Regions from separate parts of the Tardiphaga sp. 37S4 genome, predicted to be linked through region 2. Evidence: predicted binding sites of a transcription regulator. Region 2 holds the regulator's gene; the other holds the start of a gene.
The links. Region 2 encodes PhoB, which activates phosphate uptake and scavenging genes when phosphate is short. Its sites were predicted from a motif close to TGTCATNNANCTGTCAT; they were not measured.
Positions count from the first base shown of each region.

Region 1 (5,542 bases), 230 kb from region 2:
GCCTTTCCTTCAACTCCTGCCTCGGTTAAACCGCCCGCCATGAACCGGACCGGACTCCTCATCGCGCTTGGGCTGTTTGCCGTCATTGCCATTGTCTTCGGAGTCTGGCCCGAACTCGACCTTAAGCTCGGAGCGCTGTTTTACGATCCCGAAACGAGGCGCTTCCCTACGACTGCGCTGCCCTACGCGCAGTTCGCCCGCGATGCAGCGATGTGGATTGCCTGGGCTTTCGTCGCCCCCTCGATCCTCGCCCTGATCGTGAAGCTGATCTGGCCCAACCGACCGCTGCTGGTGAAGGGCCGCACCGTGGCCTTCCTGATCCTCACCATGCTGATGTCGGCCGGGGTCCTGACCAATCTGACCTTCAAGACCTTCTGGGGTCGGCCGCGGCCGGTAATGGTCTCGGAATTCAATGGTCCCTGGCAGTTCAAGGCCTGGTGGGATCCGACCGGCCAATGCGGGCGCAATTGCTCGTTCTTCTCGGGCGAGGGCGCCACGGCGTTCTGGACCTACGCCCCCGCCGCGCTCGCGCCGCCGTCGGTGCGGCCCTATGCCTATGTGGCAGCGACGGTGTTCGGCATCGCCACCTCGGGCTGGCGGATGGCCTTCGGCGGCCACTTCTTTACCGACGTGACCATCGCCGGCCTCGTCTCATTCCTGGTCATCTGGTTGATTCACGGATGGATTTACCGCTGGCCCTCGACCCGGAAGACCGACGAGGAGATTGATGCTGCGTTGACGCGCTTTGCCTGGCCGGGCTATCGCTGGCGGCAGAAATTGCGCGGTCGCGAGGTCGGTCCCGCACCCAATTCAACCGAAATTGCCCGATTGGACGTTCGATGACTACGATCCTGAAGAGCCTGCCCAAGGGCAAAAATGTCGGCATCGCCTTCTCCGGCGGCCTCGACACGTCAGCTGCGCTGCTGTGGATGAAGCAGAAGGGCGCCAAGGTCTTCGCCTATACCGCCAATCTCGGGCAGCCTGACGAAGCCGACTACGACGAGATTCCGCGCAAGGCCATGGAGTTTGGCGCCGAGAAAGCGCGCCTCGTGGATTGCCGCACGCAGCTGGTCCACGAAGGTATCGCCGCCATTCAATCCGGCGCGTTCCACGTCTCGACCGGCGGCATCGCTTACTTCAACACCACGCCGCTCGGGCGCGCCGTGACCGGCACGATGCTGGTCTCGGCCATGAAGGAAGACGGCGTCAATATCTGGGGCGATGGCTCGACCTATAAGGGCAACGATATCGAGCGGTTCTACCGCTACGGATTGCTGACCAATCCGGAGCTGAAGATCTACAAGCCCTGGCTCGACGATCAATTCATCGACGAACTGGGCGGCCGCGCCGAAATGTCGGCCTTCATGACCGCCCACGGCTTCGCCTACAAGATGAGCGCCGAGAAGGCGTATTCGACCGATAGCAATCTGCTCGGCGCGACGCATGAGGCCAAGGATCTCGAACAGCTCGACAGCGGCATCAAGATCGTCAACCCGATCATGGGCGTTCCGTTCTGGCGCGACGATTGCGCCGTCAAGGCGGAGAAGGTCGTGGTGCGGTTCGTCGATGGCCAGCCCGTTGCGCTGAACGGTCAGACCTTCTCCGATCCTGTCGCGCTGTTCCTCGAGGCCAATGTCATCGGCGGCCGCCATGGCCTCGGCATGAGCGACCAGATCGAGAACCGGATCATCGAGGCCAAGAGCCGCGGCATCTATGAAGCGCCAGGCATGGCGCTGCTGCACATCGCCTATGAGCGTCTTGTCACCGGCATCCACAACGAAGACACCATCGAGCAGTATCGCATGAGCGGCATGAAGCTCGGGCGGCTGCTCTATCAGGGCCGCTGGTTCGATTCCCAGGCCTTGATGCTGCGCGAGACGGCGCAGCGCTGGGTCGCGCGCGCGATCACCGGCGAAGTGACGCTCGAACTGCGCCGCGGCAATGACTACTCGATCCTGAACACCGAGAGCCCCAACCTGACCTACGCGCCGGAGCGGCTCAGCATGGAGAAGGTCGAGGATGCGCCGTTTACGCCAGCCGACCGCATCGGCCAGCTCACCATGCGCAATCTCGACATCACCGATACCCGCGCCAAGCTGGATCTCTATGCGAAGACGGGTCTGCTATCGGCCGGTGAGGGTTCGAACATTCCGAAGCTGGACAACGACAAGAACTGACGACCGTGGCGTTGTGACGCGTAGGATGGGTTGAGCGTAAGCAAAACCCATCCTACTCTCGCGTCTAGGTCTGGCACCTTCATCGCTACGCGCGCATCGACAGTTCGACGTCATTACCGAACGGGACCGACAGGTAGCCGTTCGCGGGATCGCGGACATAAGCGAGATAATCAGGGCTGTAATCCGCATTATCAGCGATGACGAAAGCGCCGGGCTGGAGACGGCTTTCGACGATCGCAAGCACTTCCGGATAGAGCGCCTTGGCGCCATCGAGCAGCAGCAGATCAATCTTATCGGGCAGATCGGCACGCAATGTCTGCAACGCATCGCCTTCACGGAATTCAACGAGATCGATCAGGCCGCCTTCGGCGAGATTCTGCCGCGCGATGACGATCTTCGAGGGTTCGAATTCGCTCGTGATCAGGCGGCCTCCGCCGTTGTCGTTCAGTGCTGCCGCCATATGCAGCGTCGAGATCCCGAATGACGTGCCAAATTCGACGATTGATCGAGCACTGGTCGATCGCGCCAGCATGTAAAGCAGCGCACCGGTCGCGGGCGACACGGCAAGCGGGACGTCCCTGAACCGGCTGTACAGATCGACATAGTCGGTCTTGCTCTGCATCATCCGCTGCCGATCGTCCTCAGACAGGTCGGCGACGGCCTGGCTGGTGCGGGACCGTGCGGCATCCGCTTCTTCAAACAGACGCTTGAGAAGGGGGCCGACGGGATCCGTCGTGAGTGTGGTCATGATATTTCCTGCAAAAGAGACGCTTGATTGCGTCCTCCTGCAAATACGAATATTTATTCGCATTCGCTAATCGCATTGCGGAGGCCGTAGATGGCCCGGCGTACAAGTCCTTCGATTCATTCGAGAAAGCAGCCGCAACAGGCTCGCTCCGAAGAGCTGGTCAGCGCCATTCTCGAAGCTGCTATTCAGGTTTTGGCGAAAGAAGGATTTCACCGCTTCACCACCGCACGCGTGGCGGAGAAGGCCGGTGTCAGCGTCGGATCGCTGTATCAATACTTCCCGAACAAGGCGTCGATCCTGTTTCGTTTGCAGAGCGACGAATGGCGAGACACCAACGACATGCTCCGCCAGATTCTGGAGGATGAAAGTGCATCGCCATCTGCGCGTCTTCGCAAACTGGTCCATGCCTTCATCAAATCGGAATGCGACGAAGCCGACATTCGCCATGCGCTCGATGGCGCGGCGCCGCTCTATCGGGATGCTCCGGAATCCCGCAAGGCCAAAGCGGCAGGACGACGCACATTCGCGTCCTTCATCGCGCATGCACTGCCAGCGGCGACCGAGGAGAGGAGATCGCTCGTCGTCGATGTCATCACCTCGACCTTGAGCGGAGTAGGAAAGGACTTTTCCATCCGCCCGCGATCAGCGGCCGAGATCGAATTTTTTGCGCAAGGCCTGGCAGATATGCTTTGCAGTTATCTTGAGAGCTCCGCGAACTATGAGACCTAGCATTTTGGCCTCCGTTCCGTTGGCACGGCCGCACGTCACCTGCCAGTCATCCAACTGTCGTAATGCAGGCCAGCGCCCTAAGCCGGGCGCCTCAGGGGGAATATTCATCATGACGAGAACCTTTATTGCGGCCGCTGCGACGCTGCTACTGACGAGCACCTCGCTGCCAGCACAGGCGATCTACCCGCTCGACCGCGCTGATATCCTCGCGAGCGCGAAATTCGACTTCAAGGTCGAGTTTCCCGAACTCGTTCAGGTCACCGACATCAAGGTGACGATCAACGGCGCCGATCAGACCGCAGCGTTCGGCAAATCCGCGGACTACATCGCGAGGGAAGACGGCAAGGATCAGTCCGCGCTGCTGCTGCGCGACGTGACGCTCGACAAAGTCGGGACTTACAAGATCGAAGTCAGCGACGGCGTACGCAGCCGCGCGGTGACGTGGAACGTCTACGATACCGGCCCGCGCAAGGCGAAGAATGTGATCCTGTTTATCGGCGACGGTATGTCGCTGGCGCACCGCGTCGGCGCCAGAATTCTTTCGAAGGGCATCACCGAAGGCAAGAGCCGCGGCAAGCTCGCGATGGACGACATGCCGCATATGGCGATGGTGGCAACGGCGGGCTCCGATTCCATCATCACCGATTCCGCGAATTCGGCCAGCGCCTATTCCACCGGCCACAAGACCGCAACCAATGCGATGGGCGTCTATGCGGATCGCACGGCGAATGTATTCGACGACCCGCAGGTCGAAACCATCACCAGCCTCGCGAAGCGCAAGCTCGATCTGGCGATCGGCATCGTCACCAATACCGAGGTCGAGGACGCGACGCCCGCCGCGATGATCGCGCATACCCGCCGCCGCGCGGCCTATGACGAGATCGTCGCGCAGTTCCTTGCGGCCAAGCCGGACGTATTGATGGGCGGCGGCGCAGCGAATTTCCTGCCGCAGGCAGCCGCCACCTCGAAGCGCAAGGATGACGTCGACTATGTCGCGCGCTTCCGCGATGCCGGTTATTCGGTTGCAACCACCGCGCCCGAACTGAACGGCCTCGCCAAGAAGCCGGAGACGCGCAAGCTGCTCGGCCTGTTCACGCCCGGCAATATGGATGGCGTGCTGGACCGCAAGTTCCTCGGCGGCGGCGGCGTGAAGAAATTTCCGCAGCAGCCTGATTTGACCGAGCAGGTGCATGCCGCGCTCAAGGTGCTATCGCGTAACGACAACGGCTTTTTCCTGATGGTCGAGTCGGGCCTGATCGACAAATACGCGCATCTGCTCGACATGGACCGCGCCGTCTATGACGTCATCATGCTCGACAATGCCGTGAAGCTGGCGCGCGACTGGGCGGCCAAGCGCGGCGACGATACGCTCATCCTCGTCGTCTCCGACCACAGCCATCCCAACAGCCTGGTCGGCACCGTCAATGACGACATGAGCAAGGAGTCGAACCTGCCGCTGCGCGAACGGCTTAGCGTCTATGAGAAGGCCGGTTTCCCGAACTATCCCGCGCCGGACGCCGAAGGCTATCCATCGCGCGTCGATGTCAGCCGGCGGCTTGCGATCATGTCGGCCAGCCTGCCGGACCACTATGAGACGCTGCGGCCGAAGCTCGACAACCCGAACGATCCGACCGAGAAGGGCGAAGAGCCCGGCACTTTCAAGGCCAACGAGAAATACAAGAATGCGCCGGGCAGCATGCTGCGGCTCGGCAATCTGCCGGCCATGATGGGCGCCAGCGTGCATTCCGGCGAGGACGTAATCCTCACCGCCACCGGCCCCGGCAGCGACCGTGTGAAGGGTTCGATGGACAATACGGAAGTGTTTCGCGTGATGGCGGATGCGTTGGGATTGGCGGCGAAGTAGTAGCGTCTTTCCCTCCCTCAAGCG
Region 1 covers NZ_CP088008.1:5,215,782-5,221,323, forward strand. Annotated here, with positions in the region: gene LPB73_RS24695 (phosphatase PAP2 family protein) at 40-843, shown strand; gene argG (argininosuccinate synthase) at 840-2,177, shown strand; gene LPB73_RS24705 (O-methyltransferase) at 2,263-2,925, opposite strand; gene LPB73_RS24710 (TetR family transcriptional regulator) at 3,016-3,654, shown strand; gene LPB73_RS24715 (alkaline phosphatase) at 3,764-5,518, shown strand.
Region 1: the regulator PhoB is predicted to act here: its motif matches at 3,699-3,715, upstream of LPB73_RS24715 (alkaline phosphatase).

Region 2 (5,542 bases):
TCTTCAGCCTCGATCTCACCAAGACGATGGCCAACCTGCCGGTGACCATCAACAACTTCGTGCAGAGCCCCTACGAGTACTGGAAGCAGCTCGCCTGGAGCGGTGCCCTGATCATCACCTTGACCGTACTTGCCCTTAACATTGGCGCGCGCATTCTCGGCGCCGAGAGGACAGCAAAATGAGTGAGCTTTCTGTGTCGTCTGGCGTTCCTTCCGTCTCGATGCCGCCGCCGTCGGCCCTGCAGGGCGAGACCCGTCCCAAGGTCACCGTGCGCGACCTGAACTTCTACTATGGCGAACACCACGCCCTGAAGAAGATCAACCTGACGCTGATGGCGAACCGCGTAACCGCATTCATCGGCCCGTCGGGCTGCGGCAAGTCCACGCTGCTGCGCATCTTCAACCGCATGTATGATCTGTATCCCGGCCAGCGCGCCGAAGGTCAGCTCATGCTCGACAACCAGAACATTCTGGATCCGAAGCTGGATCTCAACCTGCTGCGCGCCCGCGTCGGCATGGTGTTCCAGAAGCCGACCCCGTTCCCGATGACGATTTACGAAAACATCGCCTTCGGTATCCGCCTCTACGAAAAGATCTCCAAGTCGGAGATGGACATTCGCGTCGAGAGGGCGCTGCGCGGCGGTGCACTCTGGAACGAAGTCAAGGACAAGCTCAACGCGTCGGGCCTCAGCCTGTCGGGTGGTCAGCAGCAGCGCCTGTGCATTGCGCGCACCATCGCGGTGCGGCCGGAGGTGATCCTGTTCGACGAGCCGTGCTCGGCGCTGGATCCGATCTCGACCGCGAAGATCGAGGAGCTGATCGACGAGTTGAAGGATCAGTACACGATCGCGATCGTGACCCATAACATGCAGCAGGCTGCCCGCGTCTCCGACAGCACGGCCTTCATGTATCTCGGCGAGTTGATCGAGTTCGATCAGACCAACAAGATCTTCACGTCGCCGACCGATCGCCGCACCCAGGATTACATCACCGGCCGCTTCGGCTGACGCGACATATTCGCGGGAGGAATTTGAGATGGCTTTTGAACACACCACCAAGGCTTTCGACGACGATCTGCAGGAGCTGACCCGTCTCGTCGCCGAGATGGGTGGCCTCGCGGAACGGCAGATCGTCGAATCCGTCGATGCGCTGATCCGCCGGGACGTCGCGCTCGGTGCGCGCGTCGTCGCCACTGACTCCGAGATCGACCAGTTGCAGCGCACAATCGAAGAGCGCGCCGTGCTGACCATCGCCAAACGCCAGCCGATGGCTGTCGATTTGCGCGAGATTGTCGGCGCGCTGCGCGTCGCCACCGATCTGGAACGCATCGGCGATCTCTCCAAGAATATCGGTAAGCGCGTCAATGCACTCGACAGCGACTTCCATCCGCTGAAGCTGATCCGCGGCCTCGAGCACATGACCGACCTCGTGACCACCCAGGTCAAGGCCGTGCTCGACGCCTATGCCGCACACGATCTGCCCGCTGCGATGACGGTGTGGAAGGGCGACGAGGAAATCGACGCGATCTGCACCTCGCTGTTCCGCGAACTCCTGACCTATATGATGGAAGACCCGCGTAACATTTCGTTCTGTATCCACCTGATGTTCTGCGCCAAGAACATCGAGCGGATCGGTGACCATGCCACCAATATTGCGGAAACCGTGTTCTACATGATCGAGGGCCAGCAAATCCTCGACAAGCGCCCGAAGGGCGACATGACCACATTCGCGAATACGCCGACGGTCTGAAGCATGATCCGGGAAGTGGAAGCCAGTCTTCCGCAAGGATCATGATCTAAAGGCTTTTCGGACGTCACTGAGGATATTGACCATATGGCTGTGAATGCACGCATTCTGGTGGTGGAGGACGAGGAAGCCCTCACGACGCTTCTTCGCTACAACCTCGACGCCGAAGGCTATGATGTTGAAACCGTCGCTCGCGGCGACGATGCCGATACCCGCTTGAAGGAGCGGGTGCCGGATCTCGTGGTGCTCGACTGGATGCTGCCGGGCCTGTCCGGCATCGAACTGTGCCGCCGCCTGCGCGCACGGCCCGAAACCAAGGCATTGCCGATCATCATGCTGACGGCGCGCGGCGAAGAGAGCGAGCGCGTTCGCGGTCTCGCCACCGGTGCCGACGATTACATCGTCAAGCCGTTCTCCGTGCCGGAGCTCCTGGCCCGCGTGAAGGGCCTGCTCCGTCGTGCAGCTCCCGAGCGTCTCGCCACCGTCCTGGCGTTTGGCGACATCGAACTCGACCGCGACAAGCGCCGCGTCGTGCGCTCAAGCCGTCCGATCGATCTCGGTCCGACCGAATATCGCCTGCTGGAGTTCTTCCTGGAACATCCGGGCCGCGTGTTCAGCCGCGAGCAGTTGCTCGACAGCGTCTGGGGCCGCGACATCTATATCGACGAGCGCACCGTCGACGTGCATATCGGCCGCCTGCGCAAGCTGCTCAACCCCGCCGGTGAGCCCGATCCGATCCGCACCGTGCGCGGCGCCGGCTACGCGCTGGATGACCGCTTCGACAAGGCGGCGGAGTAGGTATCTTCCTTCTCCCCGCAAGCGGGGAGAGGTTAGAAGCCCCAAACAAAAAAATGCCCGGCTCATCACCGGGCATTTTCTTTGGCTTGGATATCTTCCAGCTCAGCGCGTCGGCTTCGGCACCGCGCGGCGGCGGTCGCTTGCCGGCTGATAGGCGATGCGCGAGTGATGTGCGCAATAGGGGGCGCCGGCCAGGGCCTTGCCGCCGCAGAAATAGAAGTCCGCGCTCGACGGATCGCCGATCGGCCAATGGCAGGTGGCTTCGTTGAGTTCGACCAGCGACAGGCGCTGGCTGATCGGCACAATGTTGTCATAGGCGATCGGATCGGGCTCGGCCTCGATCTCGTAATTATGGGCCAGCGCGGTATTGCCGCGTGCCATCGGGCGGGCGACACGTACCATCTGCTGCGCCGGGCGCGCCTTGCGCTGCCGCGGAGCTGCCGAGGAGGGGCTCTTGGCACGGCCGGACAGGCCAAGGCGGTGAACCTTGCCGATCACGGCGTTGCGGGTCACGTTACCGAGTTCCGCAGCGATCTGGCTGGCGGAAAGGCCGCCTTCCCAGAGTTTCTTCAACTGTTCGACGCGATCGTCGGTCCATGTCATTACCGTCATCGCCGTTTTCCCTTCGTGAGCGCCGGCCTGACCGGGCAGCGCTGCGAGTTGAGACTTCAAAAATCCCTGCGGTCAGAATCCTTTAGCGCTCACCGGGCGCGAATTTCGCGTCCGGCTGTTACGCCGCACTGGATGTGTCAAAAGGATCTACCGCCGCACGAGATGTCGTATCCGACGAGGCAAAAGCTACAATATGCCGTGACTCGCGCGCAAGAGTCGGGCATGCCGCGTCCACATGCTTCTGCAAATAAAGCTGCAAAATCGGCTTTTTCTGCGACTCCGTGTGACTCGAAAGCCGCAGTGCGCGGTTGACAGTCTTCACAGCACACATAGAATAATGCCCACGTGCCGCCCGAGAAGGGCGGCACGTTTCGTTTCTAGGGTCCGTTGTTCGATTTCGCACAGTTGTCATCGACGCGGCCGCAGTCTTTTCGATCGGATCGGTTATGACCAGCAACGCAACGTCTTCGCCCCTCTCTCAGGCTCACTTGCTGCCTGTTTTCGCGCGTGCGGATGTCGCTTTCGAGCGCGGTGAAGGCGCGTGGCTGATTGGAACCGATGGCGAGCGCTATCTCGACTTCACCAGCGGCGTTGCCGTGAACGCGCTGGGCCATGCGCACCCACATATGGTCGCCGCATTGCAGGAGCAGGCCACCAAGCTCTGGCACATGTCGAACCTGTTCAAGAGCCCGGACGGCGAGCGCCTCGCCGCGCGGTTGTGCGAACAAAGCTTTGCCGACTTCGTGTTCTTCGCCAATTCGGGTGCGGAAGCGATGGAATGCGCGATCAAGGTGACCCGCCACTATCATTTCTCCAAGGGCCACCCCGAGCGCACGCGCATCATCACCTTTGAAGGCGCATTCCATGGCCGCACTCTCGGCACGCTGGCGGCGACCGGCGCTGCCAAATATCTCGAAGGCTACGGCACGCCGCTCGACGGCTTCGATCAGTTGCCGCTCGGCGATATCGAAGCCGTGAAGAAGGCGATCGGTCCGAACACCGCCGGCATTCTCATCGAGCCGCTGCAGGGTGAGGGTGGCGTGCGTGCGCCGAGCAACGCGTTCTTTGGCGCGCTGCGCGAACTCTGCGACAAGAACGGCATCCTGCTGATCTTCGACGAAGTGCAGACCGGCATGGGCCGCACCGGCGAGTTGTTCGCCTATCAGCGCATCGGCGTGACGCCGGATGTCATGTCGCTGGCCAAGGCGCTCGGCGGCGGTTTCCCCATCGGTGCGTGCCTCGTTACGGCGGAAGCGGCCGAAGGCATGGCGCCCGGCTCCCATGGTTCGACCTTCGGCGGCAATCCGCTGGCGGTCGCCGCCGCGAATTCCGTGCTCGATATCATGCTGAAGCCAGGCTTCTTCGACCATGTGAAGAAGATGTCGCTGTTGCTGAAACAGAAACTCGCGGGCGTGGTCGACGGCCATCCTGATGTGCTCAGCGAAGTGCGCGGCGAAGGTCTGCTGATCGGCCTCAAGGCTGTCGTGCCGGCCGGCGATCTCGTGGCCGCATTGCGTGACGCGAAGCTGCTGACGGTTGGCGCCGGCGACAATGTCGTGCGCTTCCTGCCGCCGCTGATCGTCAGCGAGGCCGAGATCGAGCAGGCCGTGCAGCGGCTGGAACAGGCCTGCGTGGCCCTCGGCTCATCCGCCAAGGCATCTGCAAAGACGCAGGGAGCCGCGTGATGAGCACGTCACCGCGGCACTTCCTCGATCTCACGGCCGTGCCGGCCAGCGAGTTGCGCAATATCATGAACGCGGCTGCCGCCATGAAGGCGAAGCTGAAAGGGCGGGATGGCTCGAATGCCGAGCCCGATCGTCCGCTCAAGAACAAGACGCTGGCGATGATCTTCGAGAAGCCCTCGACGCGCACCCGCGTGTCGTTCGAGGTCGGCATGCGCCAGCTCGGCGGCGAAGTCGTAATGCTCACCGGCGCCGAAATGCAGCTCGGTCGCGGCGAGACCATTGCCGACACCGCGCGCGTGCTGTCGCGCTTCGTCGACATCATCATGATCCGCATCCTCAATCATGACTCGCTGATGGAGCTCGCGGAAAATGCGACCGTGCCGGTCATCAACGGCCTGACGCGCTTCTCGCATCCCTGCCAGGTGATGGCGGACGTGATGACCTATGAGGAACATCGCGGCCCGATCAAGGGCCGCACCGTGGCCTGGACCGGCGACGACAACAATGTGCTGATGTCCTGGGCGCATGCGGCCGAACGCTTCCAGTTCAAACTGAATATCGCGACGCCGCCGCAGCTGTCGCCGAAGAAGCCGTTCAAGGACTGGGTCAAGGCGGCAAACGCGCCGATCACCTTCAGCGACGATCCCGATGCGATGGTGAAGGGCGTCGATTGCGTCGTCACCGACACCTGGGTGTCGATGG
Region 2 covers NZ_CP088008.1:4,990,064-4,995,605, reverse strand. Annotated here, with positions in the region: gene pstA (phosphate ABC transporter permease PstA) at 1-182, shown strand, start outside; gene pstB (phosphate ABC transporter ATP-binding protein PstB) at 179-1,006, shown strand; gene phoU (phosphate signaling complex protein PhoU) at 1,035-1,748, shown strand; gene phoB (phosphate regulon transcriptional regulator PhoB) at 1,839-2,543, shown strand; gene LPB73_RS23710 (GcrA family cell cycle regulator) at 2,646-3,155, opposite strand; gene LPB73_RS23705 (aspartate aminotransferase family protein) at 3,602-4,840, shown strand; gene argF (ornithine carbamoyltransferase) at 4,840-5,542, shown strand, end outside.